Regions from separate parts of the Pseudarthrobacter sp. H2 genome, predicted to be linked through region 1. Evidence: riboswitches for the same ligand, from Rfam matches in the RefSeq annotation. Region 1 holds a riboswitch; each other region holds the start of a gene.
The links. A riboswitch is a leader RNA that binds a small molecule or an ion and turns the genes downstream of it on or off. The one in region 1 is predicted to bind thiamine pyrophosphate.
Positions count from the first base shown of each region.

Region 2: another riboswitch for thiamine pyrophosphate. It lies ahead of ACQCSZ_RS25090 (3-oxoacyl-ACP reductase); the one in region 1 lies ahead of thiO (glycine oxidase ThiO).
Region 3: another riboswitch for thiamine pyrophosphate. It lies ahead of thiM (hydroxyethylthiazole kinase); the one in region 1 lies ahead of thiO (glycine oxidase ThiO).
Region 4: another riboswitch for thiamine pyrophosphate. It lies ahead of ACQCSZ_RS22380 (ECF transporter S component); the one in region 1 lies ahead of thiO (glycine oxidase ThiO).

Region 1 covers NZ_CP189594.1:742,622-749,693, forward strand. Annotated here, with positions in the region: gene ACQCSZ_RS03555 (RNB domain-containing ribonuclease) at 1-1,365, opposite strand, end outside; gene ACQCSZ_RS03560 (ferritin-like fold-containing protein) at 1,407-2,078, shown strand; gene thiE (thiamine phosphate synthase) at 2,128-2,826, opposite strand; TPP riboswitch at 2,853-2,985, shown strand; gene thiO (glycine oxidase ThiO) at 2,979-4,334, shown strand; gene thiS (sulfur carrier protein ThiS) at 4,331-4,567, shown strand; gene ACQCSZ_RS03580 (thiazole synthase) at 4,573-5,400, shown strand; gene ACQCSZ_RS03585 (4a-hydroxytetrahydrobiopterin dehydratase) at 5,487-6,173, shown strand; gene ACQCSZ_RS03590 (hypothetical protein) at 6,216-6,518, opposite strand; gene ACQCSZ_RS03595 (DUF3107 domain-containing protein) at 6,580-6,804, opposite strand; gene ACQCSZ_RS03600 (TetR/AcrR family transcriptional regulator) at 6,867-7,072, opposite strand, start outside.
Region 2 covers NZ_CP189595.1:138,381-145,452, forward strand. Annotated here, with positions in the region: gene ACQCSZ_RS25080 (ABC transporter ATP-binding protein) at 1-350, shown strand, start outside; gene ACQCSZ_RS25085 (LLM class flavin-dependent oxidoreductase) at 521-1,837, opposite strand; gene ACQCSZ_RS25090 (3-oxoacyl-ACP reductase) at 1,849-2,613, opposite strand; TPP riboswitch at 2,670-2,773, opposite strand; gene ACQCSZ_RS25095 (relaxase/mobilization nuclease domain-containing protein) at 3,061-3,351, opposite strand; partial or broken gene ACQCSZ_RS25100 (IS630 family transposase) at 3,520-4,609, opposite strand; partial or broken gene ACQCSZ_RS25105 (IS3 family transposase) at 4,636-5,041, opposite strand; gene ACQCSZ_RS25110 (IS4 family transposase) at 5,054-6,412, opposite strand; partial or broken gene ACQCSZ_RS25115 (transposase) at 6,537-6,695, opposite strand; gene ACQCSZ_RS25120 (helix-turn-helix domain-containing protein) at 6,999-7,072, opposite strand, start outside.
Region 3 covers NZ_CP189595.1:129,103-136,174, forward strand. Annotated here, with positions in the region: gene ACQCSZ_RS25030 (hypothetical protein) at 1-186, opposite strand, end outside; gene ACQCSZ_RS25035 (plasmid pRiA4b ORF-3 family protein) at 420-1,103, shown strand; gene ACQCSZ_RS25040 (DUF1348 family protein) at 1,853-2,323, shown strand; gene ACQCSZ_RS25045 (TetR/AcrR family transcriptional regulator) at 2,350-2,907, shown strand; gene ACQCSZ_RS25050 (hypothetical protein) at 3,393-3,554, shown strand; partial or broken gene ACQCSZ_RS25055 (ISAzo13 family transposase) at 3,711-4,916, opposite strand; TPP riboswitch at 5,154-5,250, shown strand; gene thiM (hydroxyethylthiazole kinase) at 5,242-6,045, shown strand; gene thiE (thiamine phosphate synthase) at 6,042-6,704, shown strand; gene ACQCSZ_RS25070 (ABC transporter substrate-binding protein) at 6,922-7,072, shown strand, end outside.
Region 4 covers NZ_CP189594.1:4,816,576-4,823,647, forward strand. Annotated here, with positions in the region: partial or broken gene ACQCSZ_RS22365 (recombinase family protein) at 1-571, shown strand, start outside; gene ACQCSZ_RS22370 (DUF4235 domain-containing protein) at 682-945, opposite strand; gene ACQCSZ_RS22375 (heme-degrading domain-containing protein) at 982-1,551, opposite strand; TPP riboswitch at 1,670-1,811, shown strand; gene ACQCSZ_RS22380 (ECF transporter S component) at 1,879-2,511, shown strand; gene ACQCSZ_RS22385 (ABC transporter ATP-binding protein) at 2,568-4,277, shown strand; gene ACQCSZ_RS22390 (energy-coupling factor transporter transmembrane component T family protein) at 4,274-5,077, shown strand; gene ACQCSZ_RS22395 (UDP-N-acetylglucosamine 1-carboxyvinyltransferase) at 5,207-6,730, shown strand; gene ACQCSZ_RS22400 (glutamate--cysteine ligase) at 6,846-7,072, shown strand, end outside.

The DNA of each region.
Region 1 (7,072 bases):
GTTCTTGCCGTTGCCGTTCCGGCCGTCGCTGTTCCTGCCGTCGTCGACGGTCGGCTTGCCGTTGCCGTTCCTGGCCGGTTTCGAACCGGAGATGACGACGGCGTCGAACTCCTGGCCGATATGGTTGATCAGCAGGGCCGCCTCGACGGTGTCCAGGGAGAGCCGCTCGAGCCTGGCGGCCAGTTGGTCCGAGGACGCCATGATCGCCGGCAGGGAGGGCAGCGCCTCACGGGCCCACGCCGGAACGTCCGTGCCGTTGCTGAGCGCCTCGCAGATGACCAGCACGAAACGGTCGACCAGCCGCCGCAGCGGGGCGGTCGCGTGCGCGTAGGCGGCACCGATGGCGGACTGCAGCGCATCCCCGGGCACGCTCCCGTCGAACGGCGTGTACCCGGCGCCGCGGAACAGCAGGCCCGCCGAGTGCACGATCGCCAGCTGGCGGGGATCGGTGGGGTCAAGGGTGCGCAGGTACTCCCCGTAGCTCATCGTCCCGTCCCAGGGCTTGCCCAGGGCGTGCGTCTGGCGGTGGAAGTGCGCCAGCGAGCCCTCATCCGGGGCGGGCATGGTGCGCAGGATCCCGACCTTGCCCTTGAGCATCAGCTCGGCCGCGGCCATCCCGGTCATGAGCGAAATCTGGGCGTTCCAGTCCTCGACCGGGAGCGGCGGGGCCGCGACGATCCGGTAGCCGCCGTCGGGCAGCTGTGCGATCTCCTGGTCGGGCATGTTCAGGCTCGCCCCGCCGCGGAGCCGCTCCAGCTCGACCCGCTTGATGCCCACTTCCTTGAGCAGGCGCAGCACCGGGGACGCGGTGCCGGCGTCGAGCTCGGCCTGCACGCCCCGGTAGCTGAGCTTGGCCCGGCTGCGGACCCGGGCCCGGCGCACGAGCACGGAGGACACCTCCGCGGCGGCATTGAGCTCGAACTCCCAGACGAACGCTGCGCACAGCTGCCCGGCCAGCAGGCTGCCGGCGCCTTCGCTGATGGCCTCCGGGTGCAGCGGGATCCGGCCGTCCGGGGTGTAGAACGTCTGGCCGCGGCGGCGGGTTTCGGCGTCGAGCGCGCCGCCGGGGGCCACGAACGACGGGACATCGGCGATGGCGTAGAACACCTTGTACCCCTCGCCGGAGCGGCCGATGAACAGGGCCTGGTCCAGGTCCGTGGAGCCGGCCGGATCGATGGTCACAAACTCGATCCGCGTCAGGTCCAGCTCCGGCAGTTTGTGCCCGGCCACGGCCTCCTCGGCCTCCCGGAGCACATCCTCGGGGAACGGTCCCGGCAGTTCCAGCGTGGTGCGCAGCGCGCGCAGCGCCGCGGAAAGTTGGTTCTGTTGCTGGTAGACGCTGGGGGTCAGACGATGGTGGGACACGAAAATCAGATTAGCCCGATTTGCGCCATTAGTCTTGGATCATGAGCACATCCCCGGCCGATCCTGCCCGCTACAACAGCTTCCTCAGGGATCTGCTCGGCGTGATGGCCTATGGGGAGCTTTCGGCCTTCGAACGGCTCTCATCCGACGCCCGCTATTCGCCCACCCTGCACGACCGCGCGGTGCTGGCCGGCATCGCCGTCATCGAATTCCAGCACTATGAACTGCTCCGCGCCAGGCTCGAGGAAATGGGTCTCGACGCCGAGGCGGCGATGCTGCCGTTCCAGCCCGCCGTGGACCATTTCCACGAGCGCACGCGCCCGGCGGACTGGTACGAATCGCTGATGAAGGCCTACGTGATCGACACGGTGTCCGCCGATTTCTACCGCGCCGTCGCCCGCCATGCCGACGCCGGAACGCGGGAGCTGGTGGAGCGGATCCACTCGGACGACGAGTCCACGGCGGTCCTGCGGGAACTCCTCAGGACCGCCCTGGCGGCCGACCCGCGGCTGGCCTCACGGCTGTCGCTGTGGGCCAGGCGCCTGCTGGGCGAGGCCCTCACGCAGGCCCAGCGGGTGAGCTTTGAGCACGCGTTCCCCGCCGGCCTGACGGGAGCGGACGAGGGCCGGTCCGGGGAACCGGCCGGCGAAATGACGGCCGGACTCGTGGCCAGCCACTCGCGCCGGATGACGCAACTGGGACTGACCGGCTGAGCCGGCTGCTGTCGTGTTAGTCCCGTTGCCCCGTTGACCCCGCTGCCGCTCAGGCGTCCGCGGCGTCGGCGGCGTCGAGGGCGCTGAGCAGGGCGCGTGCGGCGTCGGCGGGATCATCGGCGTCGGTGATGGCCCGCACCACGACGATCCTCCGCGCGCCGGCCTCGAGCACCTGCTCGACATTTCCGAGGTCGATCCCGCCGATCGCAAACCACGGCACCATGTCCTTGCCGGCCGCCCCGGCGCGGGTGGTCCGGAGGGCCTGCGCGGCGTGCCGCACCAGGTCGAGCCCGACGGCGGAGCGCCCCGGCTTGGTCGGGGTGGCCCAGACGGGTCCCACGCAGAAATAGTCCAGTCCGCTGCGGCCCGGCGAGGCCGCGATGGCGGCGTCGACCTGTTCCGGGCTGTGCGTGGACAGCCCGATCACGGTGTCCTTGCCGAGGAAGGTCCGCGCCGCCGCCAGCGGGAGGTCCTTCTGGCCGATGTGGAACACCGGTGCCGCCGACAGCGAGGCGATGTCCGCCCGGTCATTGACTGCCCACAGCCGCCCGTGGCGGCGGGCGGCGGCGTGCAGGATCTCGAGGAGTTCGAGTTCCTCGGCCGCTTCCAGGGTCTTGTCGCGCAGCTGAATGATATCGACTCCGCCAGCGAAGGCGGCGTCGAGGAAGTCCTCGAAGTCGCCGCGGTCCTTGCGGGCGTCGGTGCACAGGTACAGGCGGGCGGTGGTGTGGAGGGCATCCTTGCTCATGACACCAGCCTAGTTCCCCTAAACTGGGCCCATACCGCGGGAGCCCGCTGCGGCCGGTACGCCACTGGCGTTCGGCACAGGCGGGCTGAGAGGGCGTTGAGCCGACCGCTTGACCTGATCCGGCTAGTACCGGCGTAGGGAAGGAATCCTGCATGGGCACACCATCACTTCGTGATAAGGCACTGCGTGATACGACCGTGCGTGAAGACGCTGCGGCTGATGACGCAACGTCCGGCGTTTGTTACGACGCCGCGGTAATCGGCGGCGGGGTGATCGGCCACGGCATCGCCTGGGAGGCAATCCGGTCGGGACGCTCCGTCGCCCTGATCGACGACGCCCCCGGCAGCGGCGCCAGCTGGGCCGCCGCCGGCATGCTCGCCCCGGTCAGCGAACTGCACTACCAGGAGGAAGCACTCCTGGAGCTCATGATCGAATCCTCCCGCCTGTGGCCGGCCTTCGCCGCGGGGCTGGACAGGGGACTGGACACTGAACTCGATGCCGGAACCGGTTACCTCACGACGCCGACCCTCGCCGTCGGGGCCGACGCCGCGGACCGCCGGGCGCTCGCGGACCTCCGGGCCGTCCAGCTGGCCGCCGGCCTCGCGGTGGAGCCCCTGACCGTGCGGGAGGCGCGCGGCCGGGAGCCGCTGCTGAGCCCGGGGATTTCCTGCGCCTTCGACATTCCGGCGGACCACCAGGTGGACCCGCGCCGGCTGCTCGCCCGGATGGCGGCCCTGCTGGGAACCCAGAGCCGGAGCCGTGCCGTTGCGCGCCGCGCCGCCGCCCTGCTGTGGGAGGACGGACGGGTGGCCGGGGTCAGCCTCGCCGGCGGCGGCACCGTCCGCGCGAAGGAGACCATCGTGGCGAACGGGCTCGGTGCCGCCGGTCTCGGCGGCCTGCCGGCGGGGCTCACGCTGCCGCTGCGGCCGGTCTACGGGGACATCCTCCGGCTGCGCGTGCCGGGCCACCTGCAGCCGCTGCTCACGTCAACCCTGCGCGGGCTGGTCCGCGGCGTTCCGGTGTACATCGTCCCGCGGCAGGATGGCACCGTGGTGATCGGGGCGACCCAGCGCGAAGACGCTCCCTCGGACCCTTCGGCGGTCTCCGCCGGCGGCGTCTACCAGCTGCTCCGGGATGCCCAGCAGCTGCTGCCCGCGGTGGCCGAGCTGGAACTGCTCGAGGCCACGGCCCGGGCCCGCCCGGGCACGCCCGACAACGCGCCGCTGCTGGGCCGCGTGGCGCTCCCCGCCGCCGGAAACGGGGCCGGGGAGCAGATCCCGGGCCTGATCATCGCCACCGGATTCTTCCGGCACGGCGTCCTGCTCACCCCCGCCGCCGCGGCCATCTGCCGGCAGCTGCTGGACGGCATGGCCGACCCGCGCTGGGCCGGTTTCCGGCCGGACCGTTTCTCCCACCTCCCCGGACCGGACCACCACAGCCAGGAAACCGACCACCCCCAGGAAACCGACCACCCCCAGGAAACCGAACGCAGCAAGGAAGCAGTATGAACATCACATTGAACGGGGCGGAGCACGCCGTCGCCGACGGCGCCTCCGTCAGCACGCTGGTCAGCCAGCTCACCGGCCGGATGCTTGCGCCGGACGGCCGGTCCGCCGACGGCCGGAAGCTCGGCGTCGCCGTGGCCCGCAACGCCGAGGTGGTGCCCCGCAGCCAGTGGCACGGCACCGCGCTCGCCGAGGGCGACGACGTCGAACTGGTCACGGCAGTACAGGGAGGATGAACGGCATGAAAAACACCGCACCCGCAGCAGCGGCCATTCAGCTGAACCCCGCCATTGCCGATCCCGATCCGTTCATCGTCGACGGCGTCCGGCTGGGATCGCGCCTGATCATGGGCACCGGAGGGGCGCCGAGCCTGGACGGGCTGGGCGCGGCCCTCCTCGCGTCCGGAACCGAACTGACCACGGTGGCCATGCGCCGCTACTCGCCCGCGGAAACGGGCTCGCTGTTCCAGTTGCTCGTGGACCACAACATCAGGGTGCTGCCCAACACCGCGGGCTGCTTCACCGCCAGGGACGCCGTGCTGACCGCCGAGCTGGCCCGTGAAGCCCTCGAAACGGACTGGGTCAAGCTGGAAGTCATCGCCGATGAGCACACCCTGCTGCCGGACGCCGTGGAGCTCCTGGATGCCACCGAGCAGCTCGTGGGCCGCGGCTTCAAGGTCTTCGCCTACACCAACGATGACCCGGTGCTGGCCCTGCGGCTGGAAAACCTCGGCGCCACCGCGGTGATGCCGCTGGGCGCGCCGATCGGCACCGGCCTGGGCATCCTGAACCCGCACAACATCGCGCTGATCGTCTCGCGGGCGTCGGTGCCGGTGGTCCTCGACGCCGGAATCGGCACGGCCTCGGACGCCGCCCTGGCGATGGAGCTCGGCTGCGACGCCGTGCTGCTGGCCACGGCCGTGACCCGGGCGCAGCATCCGGCGCTGATGGGGGAGGCCTTCAAACACGCGGTCATCGCCGGTAGGCTGGCGAAAGCGGCCGGCAGGATTCCGCGCCGCGAGCATGCCCTGGCGTCCTCCGCCATGGAAGGCCGGGCCGAATTCCTCTGAGTCCGGCCGCTCCTGGGTTTGCAGCCGGTCCTGCCGGTCAGCCAGCCGCATCACCCAAGAGCCCATCGACGAGCAGGGAGCCCGCAATGGCAGCCACGGACGACATCCTCACCGGACCCCAGGTCGCTGAAGCCCTGGCGGGCCTGCCGGACTGGCGGTACCGTCTCGGCGGGCTGGTGACCGTGTACAAGGCGCCCACGCCGGCCGCGGCGCTCGAGCTGATCGCCGCCGTCGGGCGCCTGGCCGAAGAGCAGAACCACCACCCGGACCTGGACTGGCGCTACACCCGGGTCTTTCTCCGCTACAGCTCCCACGACGCCGGCACCGAGGTGACGCCGCGGGACGTAAAGGCGGCGACGGCGGCCAGCGCGGCGGCCGCCGCCGTCGCCGCCACCGCGGAACCCGGGCTGTACCGGACCGTGGAAGTGGGCATCGATTCGGAGGACCCGGGGGCGGTCTCCGAGGTCTGGCGGGTGGCCCTCGGCTACCGCAAGGGCAGGTCGGGCGACCTCGCGGACCCCTACGGGCGCGGACCTTCGCTCTGGTTCCAGGAAACCGACACGCCCAACGCCAACCGGCTCCACCTGGACATCCACCGGAGCCAGACCGAATCCGGTCCCGTGCTCGACAAAACGGCAGCCACGGGAGCCTTAATGAACCGCGACCACGCACCCGACTGGGTGGTGGTCACGGATGCGCAGGGGAACCGGCTGTGCCTGTGCACCGAGGAAGGCCACGGGCCCGCCGTCCCGCAGGGAAAGCAGGAGGGATAGCAGGAGGGATAACAGCGGGACCGCCAACGCCGCCTGGGCCGGTTAGAGCCGCAGGATGGCGGTGAGCCGGGACGTGTCCCGGCGGGTGCGGTGCCGGCCCAGGTACAGGACTGCCGCCACGGCGGCGGCGGCACCCAGGACGACGGGCAGGATCCACGGGATCCAGGTCAGGCCCGGCTGGTAGCCGAGCCCGGCCGCCATGAAGATGATCCAGCTCAGCATCCCGACGGTGACGGCGATGCCGGCCGGCACGGAGATGCCGTATTTGGCGTGCCGCTTGTCATTGGCCCAGACCACGAAACCCGCGGCGACGGTCACCATGGCGACCACAATCAGGGAAAGCATTCAGGACACCTTAGTTTCGTAGGGACAGTTGCCTGGACAGCTGCTGCGGGCACGGGGCGGGCTAGAGGGCGCCGAAGCCGACGCGGCGGGCCTCTTCGGCACCGATTTCAACGTAGCCCAGCGCGTTGGCGGGAATGATGACCAGGCGGCCCTTTTCATCCGTCAGGCGGAGTTCGGCTCCCTTGGAGATGGCCTCTCCGACCACCTTGGCCACGGCGTCCGCGTCCTGCGCCGATTCCAGCACAATTTCGCGGCCGATGTTCTGAATGCCGATCTTTACTTCCACAGCAAGGCCTCCCAGCCAATCAAAGTCCAATTAAATATCAAAGGGTCATGTCTATTTGTAGTCTAGGTCTCCTTGGGGAAGCGGGAGATTCCGCGCCAAGCTAAACGATAGATCAGGTCACTGGCCACATCGAGGTCAAGGTTCCCGTCGGTTTCCAGCCAGTACCGTGCGCTGACCTGCGCCATCCCGGCCAGGGCTCGGCCCAGCAACTGGGCTTCGAGCTCGGGCAGCCTGGTGTCTTCGGCGATGACGCCGGCGACGGCGTCGG
Region 2 (7,072 bases), on a different replicon from region 1:
ACCGTGACGTCCTGTTACTGGATGAGCCCTTCGGTGCCCTCGATTCCCTCACCCGCACCGACATGCAGGCGTGGCTTCAAGATGTCTGGTCCCACAACTCCTGGACCGCGGTCCTGATCACCCACGACATCCGTGAAGCGATCTACCTGGCCGACCGGGTCGTCGTACTCAGCCCCCGGCCCGCCTCCGTGCGCCTAAACCTCCGCATCGACCTGCCCAGGCCACGTCAGCTCTCGACGATGGCTTCGGCCCGGTTCGCCCACTACGAACTCCAACTCCTCGAAACCCTTCACCGCCCCGGCAACCCCAACGACACCACGGATGCTGCCCACGGAAGGCCTCGGGCCTGAAAGCACAAAGCCCGAGGGGACTCCAGGGAGGAAGGACGTTCCTGACGGAAGGCTATCCAATACGCCCGCATGGAGCCCGGTGTCTTCACGAGGGACAAAGCCAGCTTGTGGCAACCCTGTCCCGGACGGTATTGGATGATCGGAACCGCCGCCCTGCCGTAGTGGCGCTCTTACGCAGGGGCGCCAACAGCCGGGCGGTCCAGCCCCAGATGCCCGCGCAGCGTCGAGGCGGTGTAGCGGGTGCGGAAGAGTCCCCGGCGCTGGAGGACGGGGATGACGTCATCGACGAACTCGTCCAGGGAATCGGGCAGCAGCGGGGGCATCAGGTTGAACCCGTCAGCGCCGCCGGAGCGGAACCAGAGCTCCATCTGATCAGCGATCTGCTCCGGCGTGCCGACCATGGTGCAGTGGCCCCCGCCTGCGGCCAGGCGCCCCAGCAACTGCCGCACGGTGGGACGTTCGGTTTCAATAATGCGCAATATGGTGGCATAACGGCCCTGCGGCCCAGTAAATTCTGCCGCCGGTGGCAGGGACGGCACGGGGGCGTCCAGTTCCCAGCCGGTACAGTCCTGCTGCACGAACGTGCCCAGCCGTGTCAGGGATTCTGCGGTGGGCAGCAGCGCATCCGTCCGGTCCTGTTTGGCCCGGGCTTCGGCCGCGGTGGAGCCCACATACGTCACCAATCCGGGCATGATCGCTACCTTCTCCGGATTACGCCCGGCAGCAGCGATCCGCTGTTTCATATCCGCATAGTAGGCCTGGGCGCTGGGAAGATCGTAGGCCACGGCGTAAATCCCTTCCGCGTACCGGGCGGCAAGGTCCCGGCCGGCCCCGGAAGCACCGGCCTGGAACAGCACGGGGCGTCCCTGCGGGCCCCGGGGCACATTCAAGGGCCCCTCCACCCGGAAGTGGCCCCCCTCATGATGCAACGGCCGGACCAGGGCCGGATCGGCATAGAACCCGGCCCTGTCCCGAACCATCGCATCATCAGCCCATGAGTCCCACAACCCCAGCGCTACCTCAATGAACTCTGCAGCGCGGCCGTAGCGCTGCCCGTGGTCGGGCATCGCTTCCAGCCCGTGGTTGCGGGCTTCAGCATCGAACATGGACGTGACCACGTTCGCCCCGATACGCCCGGCACTGATGTGATCCAGGGAGGCGAGCAACCGGGCGGCATGAAAAGGGGAATAAAAGGTGGCCGAGACGGTGCTGATAAGCCCGATGTTCTCCGTTGCCCGGGCCATGGCCGCCAGCGCGGTCAACGGTTCCAGAAACCATCTCGGACCGGCGCCGACGTCACCGGCGGACTGCCCGTCGGCGAAGAACACGGCATCGAACAGGCCGCGTTCGGCGCTTTGTGCGAGCCGCTCATAATAACCGATCTCTCCGAGCTGCTCCAGCGGCGATCCGGCCCGCCGCCAGGCAGCACCGTGGTGGCCGGCTCCCAGCAGGAAAGCGTTCAAATGCAGTTGCCGTTTCCCGTTCATCGACAGGCCGCCTAGTCCATGACCAGTCCGCCGTCGACCACCAGGTTCTGCCCGGTAACCGACCGCGCCCAAGGCGAGGCGAAAAACAAGATGGCATCGGCGAACTCGGCCGGGGTGGTGACCTTACCCAGGGGGGTCGAAGCGGCAATGTAGTCAAAGACCTCCTCCGGGGTTGCGGCGCTGGCATCGGTGGTGCGCAGCAGGCCGCCGGAGACCATGTTCACGGCAATATTGTGCTGCCCCAGATCCTTGGCCATAGTGCGGGTCAATGACACCAGGGCGGCCTTGGCCGCGGTGTAGTCGTGGTACGGGACCACCGGGTTCTGGAACAGATTGGTCCCAACGTTGATGATGCGCCCAAACCCGTGGCCGCGCATCCCCTCCAAAGCCTGCTGGGTCGTGTTCAAAGCCCCCCGGACACTGCCGGCGAACTGTGCCTCGAACTCCGCCCATGAAATATCCCCGGCACCGGAGCGGGCATCCCCGTTAAACGAGAAATCGGCCAGCGCATTATTGACCACAGTGGTGACGGCGGAACCGAAATGGGACCGGGCCTGCTCCAGCATCACCGACACCTGACCGGCGTCGGTGACGTCAGCCTGCAGGGCAACAGCGTGCTCGGGGCCATAACCGGCGGCCAGTTCCCCGGCGGCTTCGGCGCTGCGGCGGTAATTGATTACCACCCGCGCCCCCCGGGCCGCGAACGCCTGCACAATACTGCTGCCCAGGCCCCGTCCGCCGCCGGTCACAAGAACGATTTGTTCTGCCAGTTCCATCAGTTTCTTCACCTTCGGATAAGGCGAAAGGATGCGATCCGGGCGCCAGGACCGTGCGAACCGTTGCAGGACATCCCTTCGCTAGTGTCAACTAGATCAGGTTCAACGGGTGTCATCTCAGCCGGGCCAATCAAGCCGCCCGGCACCCCGTGTCACTGGGAGCGAGTATACCCGCCCCCGGCCAAACCAGCGCCCGCACCTAACCGTGCTGCCGCCGTGTCCTGCCCGAACTGTTTCCCAAACGGCTCCCGTGCCGGACACCGCGGCGCGACCACCGGACCTCCCGTACCTGCGGGCACCGGTCTCCCCCGGTGGACCGGCCGGCCCTGAAAACCCCAAAATAGACACCTCCAATAACCGCATCAACATACAGCGCACCTCAGAGGCGGGTAGCGTCGGAAGCGTCAGAGCCTGGTACCCCACCTGTTGGGACATGTATTTGCTCTTTCAGCCGTTCCATTTGGTGCCGTCGTCACGGACCATGCTGGCCACGATGTGAAGGTGGTCGTTGCCGTTCCTGCTCAGTCCGTGGCGCACTGCAACCCACCAGGCCGGGGCCTTTCCGCCGTCCTCGGCGAAGTCCATGTTCTGCATGAAGTTCTGCATGAAATCATTCGCGATGGCCGCCCATTGCTGGTCGGCGAGCCAGCCTTCCTGGGCGGCCAGGCCCAGGGAGCAGTGGAAGACGTGCCCGCCGTCGACGTCCGTGTCGTAGAACTGCTGTCCTGCAAGGGACATTTTGGCTAAGGGCACCAAAACGCCCGTTTTGGTGCCCTTACTGCGGGGAAGTTGAGGCCGCGGGCTCCCATTGTCGACGGAGTGAGCTATGCGAGCGATTGGGGGTCCGGGCGCCCGAGTCCTGCGCGGGTCGCCGGGACGTCGGCGGAGCCGTCCTAGTGGTCTGTCTCAGTTTTGCTTGACGGCTTGGAGTGCGACGCGGCCGCGGACGACCTTTTCGAGGATTGAGTCGGCGGTCGCGGTCCAGACGAGGGGCTTGGGCTCATCGTTGTGGGCGGCGAGGTAGCCCTCGATCGCCGCGATCAGATCCGGTACGGAGTGGAAGGCGCCGCGCCGCAGGGCCTTGTCCGTGAGCTCGCGGAACCACCGCTCGACCAGGTTCAGCCAGGATGAGGACGTCGGGGTGAAATGCAGGTGGAACCGGGGATGTTTGTCCAGCCAGGCCCGCACGTTGGCGTGTTTGTGGGTGGCGTAGTTGTCCAGGATCAGGTGCACGGCCAGTCCGTCCGGGATTTCCTTCTCAACCGTTTTGAGGAACCTCAGGAACTCGCTGTGGCGGTGTTTGGGCAGGCAGGATCCGATCACCTTGCCGGTGGCAACGTCCAGGGCGGCGAACAGGGTCGTGGTGCCCGTTGCGCAAGGAGCCGTGGGTCATCGTTTCGCACCGGCCCTTCTTCATCGGCTGCGACGGCTGGGTCCGGTCCAGCGCCTGGATCGAGGACTTCTCATCCATGCACAACACGATCGCCTGCTCCGGCGGGTTCAGATACAGGCCCACCACGTCGATGAGTTTCTCCTCAAACCTCGGATCGGTGGAAAGCTTGAACGCCTCCACCCGGTGCGGCTTCAGCCCGCGCGCCGCCCAGATCCGCTGCACCTGCGCCGGAGACACCCCGGACCTGGCAGCCATGGTCCGCACCGACCAGTGCGTATGCCCTTCCGGCTTCGAGTTCCGCGCCAAGTCAACGATCTCATCGATCCTTGACTGCGGAATCACCGGCTTTCGGCCCCGCCCGGCACGGACCTTCCCCAGCTTCGCCAGGCCCTCCTCCTCGAACCGGGCACGCCACGACCTCACCGTCCCCGGACTCGTCCCCGCTACCTTCGCGATCGACTCGGTGGCCAGCCCCTCCGCGGCCATCAACAAGACCTGTGCCCGCTGCACCTCACGATGGGACGCCGTCTGCGACTTCGACAGCACCTCCAGTACGGCACGCTGACCATCGGTCAACGCCAGAGGCGGAGCGGGATTAGACATAACCCAAGTTAAACAGGAAACTCACAAACTATTTTGGAGACACACCACTCGATAGTCGCCGCGAGGTCCGCGTGGATCCGGCGATACCCGTAGGTGCCTTCGGACTCCTCGAAATAGTGCTGGATCCGCGCTATCAGGGCCTTCCGGCGGGTGGCAGTCGCCGATTGCGGGCGCGTCAGCCAGTGATAGAAACCGGAGGTTGAGACGCCCCGCCAGCGGCACATCTTCACAACCGAATTCAGGTTGGCGGGCTCCGTCTTTGGGAGTCGATGTATTCGTACTTGCTCACTGCCGCTGCTCCCACGCGAAGTAAGCGGCTGCTTTTTTCAGGAACAGAGTCTCCGCTCGCAGCTCCTGATTTTCCCTCTCGAGCTCCTTCAGGCGGGCCCGTTCCGGCAACGTCAGGTCCGTCTCGGTGCCCCCGTTAGCCTCAATGCCGTTTGGTTAGCTGTTGGGGTCGGGGGTCAAGATTCTCGTGGTGAGTGTCGCGGGATAGGTGTGCCGGTCGATGTCGCGTCCTTTGGCGCGGTATTTGGAGATCGCGCGTTTAATCACGCGGGGCCGGGTCCGGGTGCGGCGGGCGGGCAGGAGTTCGGCCAGGATCGCTGTCCCGATGCGGCCGACAAGGTCGACTGTGCTGTGGGTGATGATCCCTGCGGCCTGAATGATCTGGTCGCGGGCGGCCCGGAGCGCGGTGGTGAACGAAGCCCGGTCGGGATCGATATCGGGCCGGTCCAGGATCGCGTCTGCCATCGCGGTGCGGAGCACCTGGTAGACCGTCAGCAGCGCCCAGACTTCCTGGGTGACTGCCGCGGGATACCGGCCTCGGAGCACCCGCCCGCCCAGGATCGTGGATTTCAGTTCGCAATAGGCGGTCTCGATCTCCCACCTTTCGTGGTAGAGCCTCACCAGCTGTTGTGCTGGCGCCTCCCGCGGGTCCAGCAGTGTGGTGATCAGCCGGTATTCGCCGGTGCGGGTGGCCGCTTCGGTCCTGACCGTCACTTCCGCGTCGATGACCCGGACCGGCACGCCGCCGGCGTTCGAGAGGTACGAGCCGTCATGGAGGCGGGTTGTGGCGGGGAGTTTCATCGCGCCGGTTCCGCTCTTGCCGCGGATCAGGAACCCGGCCCCGGTCCCGGTGACGGTGGTGAAGAACTTGTAGGTGGCGAAGTTCCGGTCTCCGAGCAGCAGCATCCCCGGTCGTAGCGCGGCCGCGACCTGGGATGCGTAGCTGAGTTCCCCGGTCCTGTCACTGCCGAACACGGCCTCGATCACCGATCGGGTACCGGAAGCGACGAGTGCGACCAGCCGGATCATGGGGTATCCCGCTTCCCCGTTCGGGCCGCCACGGGGTTTGGGGAACATCACCCGGTTCGCGTCAGTATCGGCGACCGGGATCTGGGTGCCATCGATCGCGACCACCAGACGGCCTGCGAACTGCACCGTCTGCCTGGCGCTGGTGACCGCTGGCCCTTTGAGCAGATCGAACAGTTCACGCAATGGTGCTGCTCCGACCCGGCGCATCGCCTCAGTGATCGCCGCACCCGATGGCCTCACCACAGGGCCGGGAAGTCCAGCAGTAAGGCGTGAGAACACTTGCCGCCACCCTTGGCCGGCAAACAGAACACCTGCCAGGAGGAGGTACACCACGACCCGTGAAGGCAGGAGCCGGAGCCGGTGCTGCGTCCGGCCAGTGGCAGTCAGGGCCGCATCGACCATCTCGAACGGAACGACCCGGGTCAGCTCGCCCAGATGCCCGGGAGCGAATACCCCGGGCGCGTGATTGATGACAGAATCATGCATTGCAGCCCTTGTTGTGATGTAGCTCGGTCTTGGCGGACAGAACTACTTCTACAAGGGCTGCACTCCTATTTCCGGGAACCGCGCCGGTTTGACATCACACCGCACCCCCTAACCAAACGGCATTGCCGTTAGCCTCGCGGTATTTGTTCAGCCAGTTGCGGAGGGTCTCGGGGCCGACGCCGTATGCGGTGGCAACATCCTTGATGGGTTTGGACGTATTGATCACCTCACGGCACAACTCGTCTTTGAACTCTTGGGTGAAACGCCGGCGTGCTGTGGTCATGCTGATCTCTACTTTCAGTAGACCCCCATTTTAGGAGGGCCCACTGTCCGAGAACTCCGCGGCAGCTCAGCGGAAGCACCACTCGTTCTTGAGGTGATGACTGACGGGCCGGGGCAGATCCCGAAAAAGGGTCCAATGTACTCTGCCGGAAGTCGTGGCGGCGTCGCTGTGTCCGGGGCACTGCTCCCTGCCAGAGCAACCAGCCCGCAGAGTTCACAGCCGCGCGTTGTCCACTCCCGTCCAGCAATAGGATGATCGCTTGTCCTTCCGGCTCTGATGCCGGGGCTCCATCGTCGCGGTGTCTCAGCGATTCGCTTGAACCTGCAGGAAGGAGTAGACCTCGGTTTCGTCCACACCGGGGAACGCCCCTGGCGGCA
Region 3 (7,072 bases), on a different replicon from region 1:
CGCCTCGGCCCGGGGTTCGGGGCCGTCCGTGCGGGCCCAGCGGTAGCTGATCTTCGGGTCCTTGCTGCCGGCAAGTGCTGCGACCAGTGTCGCCCCCAGGGCGCTGTTGAGCTGCCTGACGATTTCCCGGATGCCCAGGCGTGCGGTTCCGCCGTGGGCGGCCCCGACGTCGATGGATATGCTCACGGGTACCACGCTCCTTCCACTAGTCCTTCAACCTTAGCGGAACAGCCAAGAATTTCCACTGAAAAGCCACCAAAAACGCACCAATTCCTCACCAGATAGCTGCTGCCTGGCCCCACCAACACCACGACCACCCCTTCCCGGCACCGGCGCTGCACGGTTCCCGCTCGCGGCGACAGCGGCCCGTGGGGCTCACCTATTTCAGCGAAGCCCAGGTGGTTTGAGACGATTGCGCCATGAAACAGGACGACAAGAACCCGAACGGACCGGAATCGGTCCTGGAGCTGCGGGTGGTTCTTGTCGGCAGCCAGCCGGAGATCTGGCGTCAGCTGGAGGTCCGCGGCCCCATATCGCTGGATCAGGTACACGGGGTCCTGCAGGTGGCCTTTGGTTGGGAGGATGCTCATCTGCACCGATTTACCGGCAGCGATCCCTTCGCGCCTCTGCGGCCGATCGATGGCGAGATACCGGAAGCCCTGCAGTGGCTCCCCAGGCAGTCGTGCGAAGAACCGGCGGACAGGGCAGAGGAGGATTACTCGCTGGATCAACTGCTGGCGACTGGACCCGGGGTCGCGTTCTATGAGTACGACTTCGGCGACAGCTGGCTTCACCGGCTCGAGCTGGTTTCCCGCCGCCCGGCGACGGAGACTTCTCCGCCGGCACGGTTGCTCGACGGCGCCCGGCGCGGACCCCTGGAAGATTCCGGAGGTATGCCCGGGTTCGAGGAGATTCTGGACGCCCTGGCCGACCCGTCCCATCCTGACCACGTTGAATTTTCGGCGCGGGTCGCCGAAATGACCGGCACCGATGAGCCCTTTGATCCCGGCTTCCTGGACATCGAAGCCATTAACCGCAAGCTCGCTCGATCCCTGAAAAGTGTCCGATCCCATTCGACCTGTCAGCGCCGACGCGGGAACTGACAGGTTGAGTGAGACGCCGAAAGGCACTGGCTGTTGTCCTGTCTCATCCAAGACGGCCCAATCTCACCACAGTTGGCCCATCCCGCCAGTCTGTCCCACTACAGTTGGACCAACGGTTAAAGTTCCTTGTATTGCCGCGGTTTTTGGATCGACAGCCCGCCCGGAGATTCTTCACTTTGGCCCGACTGTAGTGAGACGAAATCGTAAATTTGTCTCACCACAGTTGACCGAACCCGCGAGATTCCGGGGTTGCCGTGGGTCAACTTAAATGAGACGGGACAACTGACTCATCCCAATTGCCAGGGACAAGGACCGAACCATAACTGATAGTTTACTATCGTTTCTACCTTACATAAGATCCGTTATCGGCTAAATTTTAGTCTCCTTGTGTCCGTGACGGTTGTACCGTCCGGTAAAGTGTTGTCCTTTTCCATCTAAGTTGACGCGCGATCACGCTTCTTGACGCATTTTTGCTGCCGGTGTCATTACAGTTGACGCACCTTCCCGCCAGCGGCGTGAATGAGCGCAGGCCGGCCAGCTTCGGCAGGGAGCAGCCAGACTGTACCGGGTCAGAAACCGACGACACGATTCACTGCCTTACGACAACTGAAATGAACAAACCCCTGGAACCCGGTTCCACTACGGTTGTCGCATCCCCGTCAGAGGCATGCTGATGCGTCAAGTTAGATGAACAAGGACAAGTGTGTAACGATTGGTACAAACACTTGAGACTATCAAGGGACGAAGCCATGGACACCAGGCCTCCGGTTCCCCCGTTTACACTCGAAACTGCCATCGAAAAGGTTCGAGCCGCAGAAAACGGCTGGAACACCCGCGACCCCCTGAAAGTGGCCCTGGCCTATACCGAGGACAGTTGGTGGCGGAATCGCACCACATTCGTCCAGGGGCGCGACCAGATCATCCAACTGCTGACTGACAAGTGGGCCCGCGAACAGGAATATCGCCTGATCAAGGAACTGTGGGCCTACGACGGCGACAGGATCGCGGTTCGTTTCGTTTATGAATGGCAAGACCAAGATGGGCAATGGATCCGTTCCCACGGAAACGAGAACTGGGAGTTCGACGAGCGCGGGCTGATTCGGTGGAGGCATGCGAGCATTAACGACGTCGTCATCAGTGAGTCTGAGCGGAAGTTTCACTGGGACCGGGGAGGTCCTCGTCCGGAGGCCCATCTGGGCCTGAGTGAACTTGGCCTCTAAGAAGAAAGGAGCCCCTCGTGCCCAAGATGATCGCCACGCGAGCCGACGCCGTACCCCAACTGGCCGAGGTGTTCCGCTCCCACGGTTTCGCTGGAGCGAGCCTTTCGGAGATCTCCCAGGCGACAGGACTGGGCAAGGGGAGCCTCTATAATTTCTTCCCCGGAGGCAAGGACGAGATGGCAAAAACGGTTCTTGCCGATATCGAAAGCTGGTTTCAGGCCAAGATATTTGCTCCGCTGAAGTCAGCCCTGCCCCTGGACGAACGATTGACTCTGATGTTCAGCGACATCATTGACTACTTTGCATCAGGACATCGAATCTGCCTGGTTGGTGCTTTCGCGTTGGGGGCGGAGAGGGACAAATTCGTTGACCAAATCACCGGCTACTTCGTTGACTGGACCGAGGCATTGCGGCAGGCCCTGGAAGAGGGCGGGCATTCCGAGCATCCACAGGAACTGGCTGAGGAAGTCGTCTCCGGCATCCAGGGCGCATTGATCCTCGGCAGGGCGCTAAACGACCCAAGCCGCTTTGTAGCTATCCTTCATCGCCTGGAGGATCGGCTACTCAAGGAGTGCCGCCCGTAGCCACCTTCGATATGTCATCTGCGGAAGCGGCGCACGTTCTGCACTCGGAACACCGATGCCATCAATTCCACCGCGGAAACAGATCGCCGTGGCGACCAGCCCGGTCAGGGCCAGGCGATACGAGTGAGATGGTTGCTTCGCAGGAGGCTCACCGTTCGATCCCCTCTGGCATGAAATTTCCTCATCCGCCGAAGCCCGAATAATCCGTGCGGTGTCCGACTCAAACGTAGGGCTTCCTGTCCCTGTGCCGAACATCCATCTGGCAGGGTTAGCCATGGGCTTTCGCGTCGAACTGACTGTCCATTGACACATATAGCCGGCCCGCAAAAGATGCCCGTCAGGCCGCGTGGAGCGGTGCCGTGTCCCGATGCTGGACGTTGTCGTTGCCAAGGTACAGCAGTGGACGGTGACTGCCGGGACTGGACGCTCACCGCCACGCGGTATCGGTGTTCTGGGAATCCTGCAGCTGGGTCTGGCAAGGCGGAGTGTCCGCCGCTCCTTGGCGGCGACAGCCGAAGATCCTCTTCGGCGAGATCAACGCCGGCGACATCGTTGTGCTGGACGTGGACAGCGAAGGCGACGACGCCAGGTTCACCTTCGCAGGCAACGCCAAGCCGCGCATCCCGGACGCACTGCCCGCCGCTTGAGCTAAACGGAAAACCGGCCGCTGGCCACCGCCGAGTCGGGCTGAAATCTGGTGTCTCACCTCATTGTCCTGCAGGCCGCACCGGATCGGCACGGGCAAATTCAGGCCCCTACGATCACCATCCAAGGCTTAGGGCTTGCAATGAATTAACTCATTCGGGTTCGGGCGTGTCGCGGGTTGGCGGGTTGAGCGTGTAGTTCCATTCGCCGTGGAAGGCCTCGCGGGTGAGGATGCCGTGTGTTTCGAGGGCTTTCATCTGTTCATCGGGGATCTTGACGCCGGTGGGGTAGGTGGTGGTGTCCAGTTCGGCGTGGACCTTGGATCCGTTGCCGGTGGTGGTCGCCGCGATGGTCTCAACGATGACTTCATGGCTGGTCAGGGGCCTGCCGCGCCAGTTCATGGCGATGTGGGAGAAGAGCCGGTGCTCGATCTTATTCCACTTCGAGGTGCCCGGCGGCAGGTGGGCGACGGTAATGGCCAGCCCGGTGCGGGCGGCCAGGGCTGCGAGTTCGGTCTTGAACAGCCTGGTCCGGTAGCCATTGGAGCCACCGCCGTCCGCGCAGATCAGCAGCCCCGTGGCTGCGGGGTAGGCAACGGCCCCCACGGTTTTCCACCAGGAGGCGATGGTGGCGACAGCAAAGGCTGCGGTGTCGTGGTCGGTGCCCACGGACACCCACCCGGTATCGGCTCCGACGTCATAGACCCCGTACGGGTTGGCCTTGCCCAGGGCGGGATCAATGAAGTCGTGGACCTTGACCGGGACCGGCTGCCCCGCCGGTGACCATTCCCGGCCGTTCTTTTTTGTATCGACGCTGATCACCGGGTTCCCGGCAGCCATGTGCCCGGCGGCCTTGTCGTTGAGGTGGCCGAACTGGGCGTCGCGGTCCGGGTGCTGGCCGCCCTCGGCGGTCCTGGCATTGGCCTGCAGGCTGTAACCGAGTTCGTGCAGCAGCCGGCGCACCACGAACTCACTGACCCGGTGGCCCTGCTCCGTCAGCGTCCGGGCCAGGGTCCGGGCCGACTTGGAGGTCCACCGCAACGCCGACATCGGATCGCCCCGGGTGACCGGATCAATGAGGGCCTCCAGTGCCGCCACCAGCTCGGCGTCGTGCTCCTCGGCCCGCTTACGGCCACCGCCGGGGCGCCGGGACCGCACCACGGTGGCGGCATCCAGGCCCCGGGCCTCGCTGCGTCCCCGGCGCACCGTGTCCGCGGCAACACCCGCGGCCAGGGCCACCACCGCCACGCCGCCCGATCCCAGCTCGTCCGCCTCGGTTCCGAGCCACAACCGGCGCTGCAACTCGCTCAGATGCGGCCGCAGCACCGCGAACCGCCGTGCCAACGACTCCTCCAAATCCGCCATAGCACAACAGTAGCCGTCAAACACACAAAAACGAACTTATTTCATTGCGAGCCCTTAGCGTGGTATTTTTTTCCGTTTTCTGAAGCGCCCCGGTGTTGGCGCCGCGAAGCGCGGACGCGCCAATTGCGGCTCGTGACAGCGTTACCAACACCGTCACTGCCATCGCTGCACCCTGCCGGCCCCAAGCCATGGCTCTCCGGCTGATGCGCGCCTGTGCCTACGTGGGAGTAAGCTTTCTAGAGTGACACGGGGTGCCCTGGGCAACAGGGCTGAGATAAGACCCGTTGAACCTGATCTAGTTCGTACTAGCGAAGGGATGTTGCGGATGACTGTTCGCCTGACACCTGACCATGTCTGCACGATGCTCGCCCGGTTGCGGGAGACGGGGCCATTGGTGCAGTGTCTGACCAACACGGTTGTGACAAACTTCACCGCGAATGTGCTTCTAGCCCTCGGGGCGGCGCCAGCCATGGCTGATGTCCCCACCGAGGCCGGCCAGTTTGCCCGGATAGCTTCCGGAGTGCTGATCAACGTGGGTACTCCCCACGCGGAGCAACGGGTCGCCATGGTCGAAGCCGCCTCGGCCGCTCAGGAGGCAGGCAGTCCGTGGGTTCTTGACCCGGTCGCGGTCGGTGTCCTGCCGGTGCGTACTGCCCTTGCCAGTGAACTGCTCTCTTACGCCCCGACCGCTATCCGGGGCAACGCTTCAGAGGTTATCGCACTGGCCGGGTTGGGGGCAGGTGGCCGTGGTGTTGATGCCGTCGATACTCCCGACAGTGCGCTGGCAGCGGCCGGCCGCCTAGCCAGTGTTCACGGTTCCGTCGTGGCCGTTTCCGGGGCCGTTGATCTGATTACTGATGGCATCGACGTGATCCGGATCAGTAACGGCCACCCCTATCTGACCCTGGTCACCGGGGGTGGCTGTGCACTGGGTGCGGTCACCGCAGCTTTTTTGGCTGTGGATGGCGACCGTCTGGCAGCGACGGCTGCAGCCACCGCGGTGTATACCGTCGCTGCCGAAATCGCCGCTGCCGGCGCCCGCGGCCCGGGCAGTTTCGCGGTCGCGTTCCTGGATGCGCTGGGGTCTGTGGATGCCGAAACAATCCGGTCCAGAGTGGCTATCTCATGACAGGCGCCGGCAGGACTGGCTTCACCGCGGGGATTTACCTGATCACTGATGATCAGTTGTGCGGGGAACGCGGAGTGGTGGAGACGGTCAGCGCCGCCGTTGCCGGAGGCGTGCGAATGGTACAGATCCGGGAAAAAACGGCCAGCGCCGCCCGGTTCTACGATCTGGTGATGCGTACCGCCGACGCCGTGGGTGACCGGGCCACGGTGTTGGTGGATGACCGGGTGGACGTTTTTCTCGCCGCCCGGGCGGGCGGTGCGGCTGTCCACGGCGTCCATATCGGTCAAAGCGATCTTCCGGCACCCCAGGTCCGGGCAATTGTTGGCCAGGACGCGTTGATCGGGCTGAGCGCCAACACGGCCGCACATCTCGCGCAGCTGCACGCCCTGCCCTCAGGGACCGTGGACTATCTGGGCGTGGGCGTGATCCGTCCGACGTCGACCAAACCGGACCATCCGGCACCCCTGGGCATCCAGGGGTTCGCCGCTATCGCTGCCGCTACGCTGCTGCCCTGCGTCGCGATCGGCGGCATAACCCCGGCCGATGTCAGGGCACTGAGGTGCGCCGGAGCGGCCGGCATCGCCGTGATATCAGCCATCTGTGCCGCCGAAAACCCTGCCCGCAGCGCCAAAGAGTTTCTCAAGGAATGGACCCAATGAACACCGCAACCGCCCATATACCCCGCCCAGCCATATCTCCCTCTCCGGCCCCCGCGCCGCTCCTAAATCGCGGCACCGCGCGGCCGGATATTCCCGGCGGAAAACGGGCCACCGTCTATCCGGCACCAGCAAACGCTCCGCATACGCGGGGAAAGGACTTCTCGTGAACAAACGACGCTTCCTCGTGGGCGCGGTCAGCGCCCTCACCCTTACCGCCATGGCAGCCCTGTCAGCCTGCGCCGGTTCGGGAGGAAGTCCCACTCCGGCTTCTTCCGGGACCACACTCATTACTTTCGCCCTGGACTGGACGCCCAACACGAACCACACCGGGCTGTACGTGGCGATCAACAAAGGCTATTTCGCCGCCG
Region 4 (7,072 bases), 1.2 Mb from region 1:
ATCGGAGACGCCCGCGTATCCACCAACGACCACGACCTCACCGCCCAGAAAAACGCCCTGGCCACCCTCGGGGTGACGCCGGAGAAGACCTTCAGGGACCAGGGCCTCACCGGCGCCAACCGGGTCCGGCCTGGACTCAGGGAAGCGCCGGCCGCCTGCCGGGCCGGGGACACCCTGGTCGTGGCCAAACTCGACCGTCTTGCCCCGGTCGCTGCGCGATGCAAAGGACATTGTCGACGAACTCACCCGCCGCGAAGTCAAGCTGAGCATCGGGGGCTCCGTCCACGACCCCACCGATCCCGTCGGCCGGCTCCTCTTCATCGTCGTGGCCATGGTCGCCGAATTCGAAGCCGACCTGATCCGCGCATGGACCCGCGAAGGCAAGACGGTCGCCAAGGCAAAGGGCCGCCTCCGGGGGAAGCAGCCCAAGCTTTCCAAGACACAGGAAGCCCGCCTGGTCTCCGTTCACCGGGCGGGGACACACACGACGGTGGAACTTGCCGAACTCTTCGCGGTAGCGCGCTCAACCGCCTACCGTGCCATCAAACGCGCCGGCGACACCACCGTCTAAACCGAGAGATTCCGCCATCCGAAGCCGGAATTCGCACCGCCGGCCTAGACGTGAATTTCCTTACCAGTCTCAGACCCCGAAGCCGGCGGGAGTCCGCCCAGATGTTGCGCCTAGACCAGGTCCTGGGTCTTGGCGAAGCGCGTGATCGCGCGCTGGGTGCCGCGGTTGGCGAGGACCTGGATGATGGCGCTGACCGAGGCGGAGATCAGCGCGAAGGTCAGGGCGGAGCGCAGGGTGGTGGGAATGTCGTCGTCGTGGCCCTTGGGCGGCTTGTTGCCGGTGGACTTCTCCCAGACCGCGTCCACGAGCTTGGTCCCGGCGAATCCGGCGAGGAGGCTGATGCCGGTGCCGAGCAGTTTGATCATGATGTTCATTCTTCGGACTCCTTGCGGGAGGGAACAGGGCTGCCCCTAGCCTAGCGTCCCGGTGCGGCCGAGGATTTCGGACAGGGCCTCCACGACGAGTTCATGGTCAGCCTTCTGGGGCAGGCCCGAGACCGCGGCAGTGGCAACCGCCCCGGTGCCCCTCACATAGATGGGGAAGGCGCCGCCGTGGGCGGCGTACGTTTTCTGGTCGAACCAGGCGTTGTCCTCGATCCTTCCGCCCGCAGCCCGTGCCCGGAGGCCTACCAGCAGCGAGGGGACCTCGTACCGTGCGGCCGTGCGCTGCTTGGCCCTGACCCACAGTTCGTTGTCCGGGGTGGCGCCCTCCAGCGCCGCGTGGAAGAGCACCTGCTCGCCCTTGCTGATGTCGATGGCGATGGGCAGCGAGCGTTGCCTGCCGAATTCAACCAGGAGGAGTCCGAGGTCCAGGGCGTCGTCCTTGCTGAACGACTGGAACTGCAGCTCGTCCATTTCTGCCAGGATGCGCCCGATGAGCGCCGCCAGGGACCCCTGCGGCTGCGGTCCGGCGGAGTCAGGGTCATAGGCCCGGTCATCGGCCGGGTCCTGGCCGGGGGAAGAGGCTGGTGTGGCTGGTATGTGCGTCAAGAGATTCAGCTTCCGGTCAGTGAGCCGTGGCCAGTCAGCGCGGGGAAACGCGGCCTGGCAGGTGTAAACTAAGCAATGCCCATAAGGGCGATCTTAATACGACATGATTTTAATACGACAGGGGAGCGCCGCCGTCGGGCATCTGGAGGAATCCAGGGAAACCAACGGTGGGCGCTGAGAGTGCGGACAGCCGCAGACCCTCGAACCTGATCCGGTTAGTACCGGCGCAAGGGAGTCGAGTTCTCAGGGGGCCCGGGGCGGCGGCACAAGCCGCGGCCCGCCGGAGCCGTCTCCCCTCCTGTTCCTCAGGAGGACGACATGACTGATATTTCTGCACGGAAGACGCTCACCCGGTCCGGCTACAACTGGCGTGTGGTGGACATTGTGGTGGCCGCACTGATCGCGGTCGCCGGCGGCGTGATTTTCTGGGCCTGGTCCCAGGGCGCCAACCTCATTTCCGCACCCGTCAATGCGATTTACCCGCCGCTGACCGGACTCTACGCCGGCGGCTGGCTGATCCCGGCGGTGCTGGGCATGCTGATCATCCGCAAGCCGGGCGCGGCGCTGTTCTGCGAAACGGTGGCGGCCACCGGCGAGCTGATCATGGGCTCGCAGTACGGCACCACGGTGCTGATTTCCGGCGTCCTGCAGGGCCTCGGCGCGGAACTGGTGTTCGCTGCGATCCTGTACAAGAAGTTCAACCTGCCGGTTTCCCTGCTGGCCGGCGCCGGCGCCGGACTGTTCGGCGCCCTGAATGACTCCTTCGCGCCGTGGGGCTGGAACATCGCCTACGCCGCCGGGGACAAGCTCGCGTACATCCTGTTCATGGCCATCTCCGGTGCGGTGATCGCCGGGGCACTGTCCTGGCTGGCCACCCGAGGCCTGGCGAAGACCGGCGTGCTGAGCTCCTTCGCCTCCCGCAAGGCCGCCTCGGAACCCGTCTTTTCCTGACGGCTCCGCGCTGTTCCCCTCGTGACTGTTCCTCTCCTGACAACGGATAACGACTCATGACCTCCGACGGCGTCCGCCCGGCAGCGGTCACCGCCCGCGGCTGGGGCTGGCGGCACGCCGGCCGGCCCCGGCCCGCGGTCCACGGGCTGGACCTCGACATCCGCCCCGGGGAACGGGTGCTGCTGCTGGGCCCCTCCGGCGCCGGCAAGTCCACCCTGCTCCACGCCCTCGCCGGGGTGCTCGGCGACAGTTCCGCCGGAGCGGCGGCTGCTGGCTCCCCGGCGTCCCCGGCGGACTCGGAGGACGCCGACGAGACCGGCAGCCTGCTGATCGACGGCGCCCCGCCCCGCGCCCAGCGGGGCCGGGCCGGGCTCGTGCAGCAGGACCCGGAGACCCAAGTGGTGCTCTCGCGCCTCGGCGACGACGTCGCCTTCGGGGCGGAAAACCTGTCCGTGCCCCCGGCCGAGATCTGGCGGCGCGTGCACGAGGCGCTCGACGACGTCGGGCTGGCCCGGCTGCCGCTGGACCATCCGACGGGGGCCCTCTCCGGCGGCCAGAAGCAGCGCCTCGCGCTCGCCGGGATCCTGGCGATGCGTCCCGGGCTGCTCCTGCTCGACGAACCCACCGCCAACCTGGACCCGGCCGGCGTCCTCGAGGTCCGCGACGCCGTGGGCCGCTGCCTGGACAAGACCGGGGCCACCCTGTTGGTCGTGGAGCACCGGGTTGCCGTGTGGAAAGACCTCGTGGACCGGATCGTGGTGCTGCAGCCGGGATCCGCCACCGGGTCCGCGGTGCTGATCGACGGGCCGCCGGACCGGGTCCTGGTGCAGGCACGGGACATGCTCATCGCAGCGGGTGTCTGGGTTCCGGGACATGTCCCGCCGGCACGGGCCCGCGCCGGTGCCGGGGACCTGGCGGCCGGCGCGGCCGGGGTGGCCGCTGTGACGGCCGCGGCGCCCGCTGGCACTGCGGGGCCAGCCGGCGCCGCCGGGGTGGCCGCCGGGCAGTTGCTGCTGGCCGCGGAGAACCTTGCGGTGTCCCGGGAACGGCCGCGCCGGGCCGGCCCGCGCGGCGGCTTCCGTTCCATCCCGCCGCGCCCCGTCCAGTCCGGCATCACCGCCCAGGTCCGGGCCGGCGAGGCGCTGACCATCACCGGCCCGAACGGCTCGGGGAAATCAACCTTCGCCCTGACCCTGGCCGGCCTGCTGCGGCCGGTCTCCGGCGCGGTCTCCGCCACGCTGGAGCTCAGCGCGGGCGCCGGGATCGACCCGTACAAATGGAAGGCAGAGCAACTCATCGCCAGGATCGGGACCGTGTTCCAGGAACCGGAGCACCAGTTCGTCACCGGCCGGGTGCTCGACGAGCTGATGTTCGGCCCGCGCCACCTGGGCCGGGGCGAAGAGCGCGTGGACGAACTGCTGGAACGGCTGCGGCTGGCGGAACTGGTGGACGCCAACCCCTACACGCTGTCCGGCGGCGAAAAGCGGCGGCTCTCGGTGGCCACCGTGCTCGCCGCCCACCCGCAGGTCCTCGTCCTGGACGAACCCACCTTCGGCCAGGACGCCAACACCTGGGCCGAGCTGGCCTCCCTCCTCTCCGAGCTCCTCGACGCCGGCACCGCCGTCGTCTCCGTGACGCACGACGCGGAATTCACCGCCGTCCTGGGCGGGACCCAGCTCAGCCTGGCCGCACCCGGGGCCGGATCACCCGGCCCGGACGGCCCCGGGGCGCCGCGCCGTGAGCTGCCCGGGGTCGCGGCGCCATGAGGGAAGCCTTAAGCCTGGGCGGCAACCATGCGCTCCTGGCCCGCGCCAATCCGCTGGCCAAGTTCACCGCCGTCGTACTGATCACCCTGGTGCTGGCGCTGTCCATCGACTGGGTTTCGGCGTCGGTGGCGCTGGCCTGCGAGCTGCTGCTCTTCCCGCTGGCGGGGCTGGGCCCCATGCTGCTGTGGCAGCGCGGCTGGCCGCTGATCCTGGCGGCAGCGCTGGGCGGCTGGAGCACCGCCATCCTGGCTCCGGACACCGGGAGCATACTGCTCGACGCCGGCATCTGGTCCATCAGCGCCGGCTCGCTGCAGCTGGGACTCGGCTTCATGCTGCGCGGGCTCGCGATCGCGCTGCCGGCCGTGCTGCTGATGAGCTGCACGGACCCCACGGATCTGGCCGACGCCCTGGCCCAGAACGCGAAACTGCCGCACCGCTTCGTCCTCGGCACCCTTGCGGCCATGCGGCTGGTGGGACTCATGGCCGAGGAATGGCAGACCATCGGCATGGCCCGGCGGGCCCGCGGCGTCGGTTCGCACGGCAATCCCTACCAGCGCGTCCGGGCCACCCTGGGGCAGGGCTTCGGGCTTCTCGTGCAGGCCATCCGGCGTGCCTCCCGGCTCGCCGTGACCATGGAGGCCCGCGGTTTCGGCGGGGCGCAGCGGACCTGGGCGCGGCCCTCGACGTTCAGCGGCCTGGACCTGTGGGTGCTGCTGGGCGGACTCGGGATCGCCGCGGCTGCCGTCGCGGCGGCCCTGGCCGCCGGCACCTGGAACCTCGTCTTTCTGACGCGGCAGTAGCCGCCGCGGATCACACCCCGGCGGGATCACCCCCCGGCTTTATCGCACGGGACGGGTATTTGTGTGAGATAAATGGCTCCCAGGCCCCAATTGCTGGGGCAAATAACTCATCCGTGATATTTTGTTGGAATGACTCAACAGACTGCCGAACATGTAGGCCTGCTGCTCCGCGAGGCCCGCGGGGAGAAGGGCTGGACCCAGGGACAGCTCGCCACCGAGCTGGGGACCAGCCAGAGCGCCATCGCCCGGATGGAGCAGGGCAAACAGAACCTGAGCCTGAAAATGATCCAGCGGCTGGAGGCAATCCTCGGCCGGCCCATCGTCAAGGTGGGCCGGCCGCAGATGACCCATCTGCGGGTGGAAGGCGGCCGCACCCTGTCCGGGTCCGTGGACGTCAACAGCAGCAAGAACGCGGGCGTGGCCCTGCTGTGTGCCAGCCTGATCAACCGCGGAACCACCACGCTGCGCCGCCTGGCCCGGATCGAGGAGGTCAACCGGATCGTCGAGGTGCTGGCCAGCATCGGCGTCGAATGCACGTGGCTCAACGCGAACGATCTCCGGATCCGCCGCCCCGCGGTCCTGGACCTGGACTCCATGGATGTGGAGGCCGCCCGCCGGACCCGCAGCGTCATCATGCTGCTGGGCCCGCTGCTGGACGAATCCGGCGAATACCGGCTGCCGTACGCCGGCGGCTGCGATCTTGGCACCCGCACCGTGCAGCCGCACATGCAGGCGCTGCGGCAGTTCGGCCTCGGCGTGGAGGCGAAGTCCGGGTTCTACGCGGTGCAGGCGCCGCCGTCGGACACCGAAGACCGTTCCTTCGTGCTCAGCGAACGCGGCGACACCGTGACCGAAAACGCGATCATGGCCGCCGCCCACCGCCCTGGCAGCACCATCATCCGCAACGCCAGCCCCAACTACATGGTCCAGGACCTCTGCTTCTACCTGCAGATGCTCGGCGTCCAGATCGACGGCGTGGGCACCACGACGCTGAAGATCACCGGCCGCCCGTCGATCGACGTCGACATCGAGTACTTCCCGTCCGAAGACCCGATCGAGGCGATGAGCCTGATCACCGCAGGCATCGTGACGGATTCGGAAGTGACCATCCGCCGGGTGCCCATCGAGTTCATGGAAATCGAACTCGCCACGCTGGAGCAGATGGGCCAGCGGCTGGAGGTGTCCGGTGAGTACCTGGCCCGCAACGGCCGCACCCGGCTCGTGGACGTCACCACCAAGCCTTCCGCGCTGAACGCGCCCGAGGACAAGATCCACCCCATGCCGTTTCCGGGCCTGAACATCGACAACCTGCCGTTCTTCGCGGTCATTGCCGCGAACGCGCAGGGCCAGACCCTGATCCACGACTGGGTCTATGACAACCGCGCCATCTACCTGACCGAGCTGAACAAGCTCGGCGCCCAGGTGCAGCTGCTCGATCCGCACCGGATCTATGTCAACGGGCCCACCAAATGGCGTGCGGCGGAAGTGGGCTGCCCGCCGGCGCTCCGCCCGGCCGCCTGCCTGCTGCTGGCGATGCTCGCCGCCCGCGGGGTCTCGCTGCTGCGCAACATCTACGTGATCGAACGCGGCTACGAGGACCTGGCCGAACGGCTGAACACCCTGGGCGCGAAGATCGAGTATTTCCAGGACTGACCGCCGCTGATTCAAGCAACGCGGGGTCATATCGCGCCCATGCGGCGGCCCGGCATGGGCGCGATGTGACCCCGTGGTGTGGCGCACTTCCTCCCATCCTGCGCACAATGGATGCATGCGCACCTTCGGTGTTGAGGAAGAGCTGCTGATTGTGGACCCGGGGACGGGTTCCCCGGTTGCGCTCGCCGACGCCCTGATGTCGGGCCTGAACCCGGGGCACACCACCGGCCACGACACCACCGGCTTCAGTTTCGAGCTCAAGCTTGAACAGATTGAAACCCAGACGGTGCCGTGCCTGGACCACGCGGGCCTGCTCCACGGAATCAGGCGGGGACGGGCCAT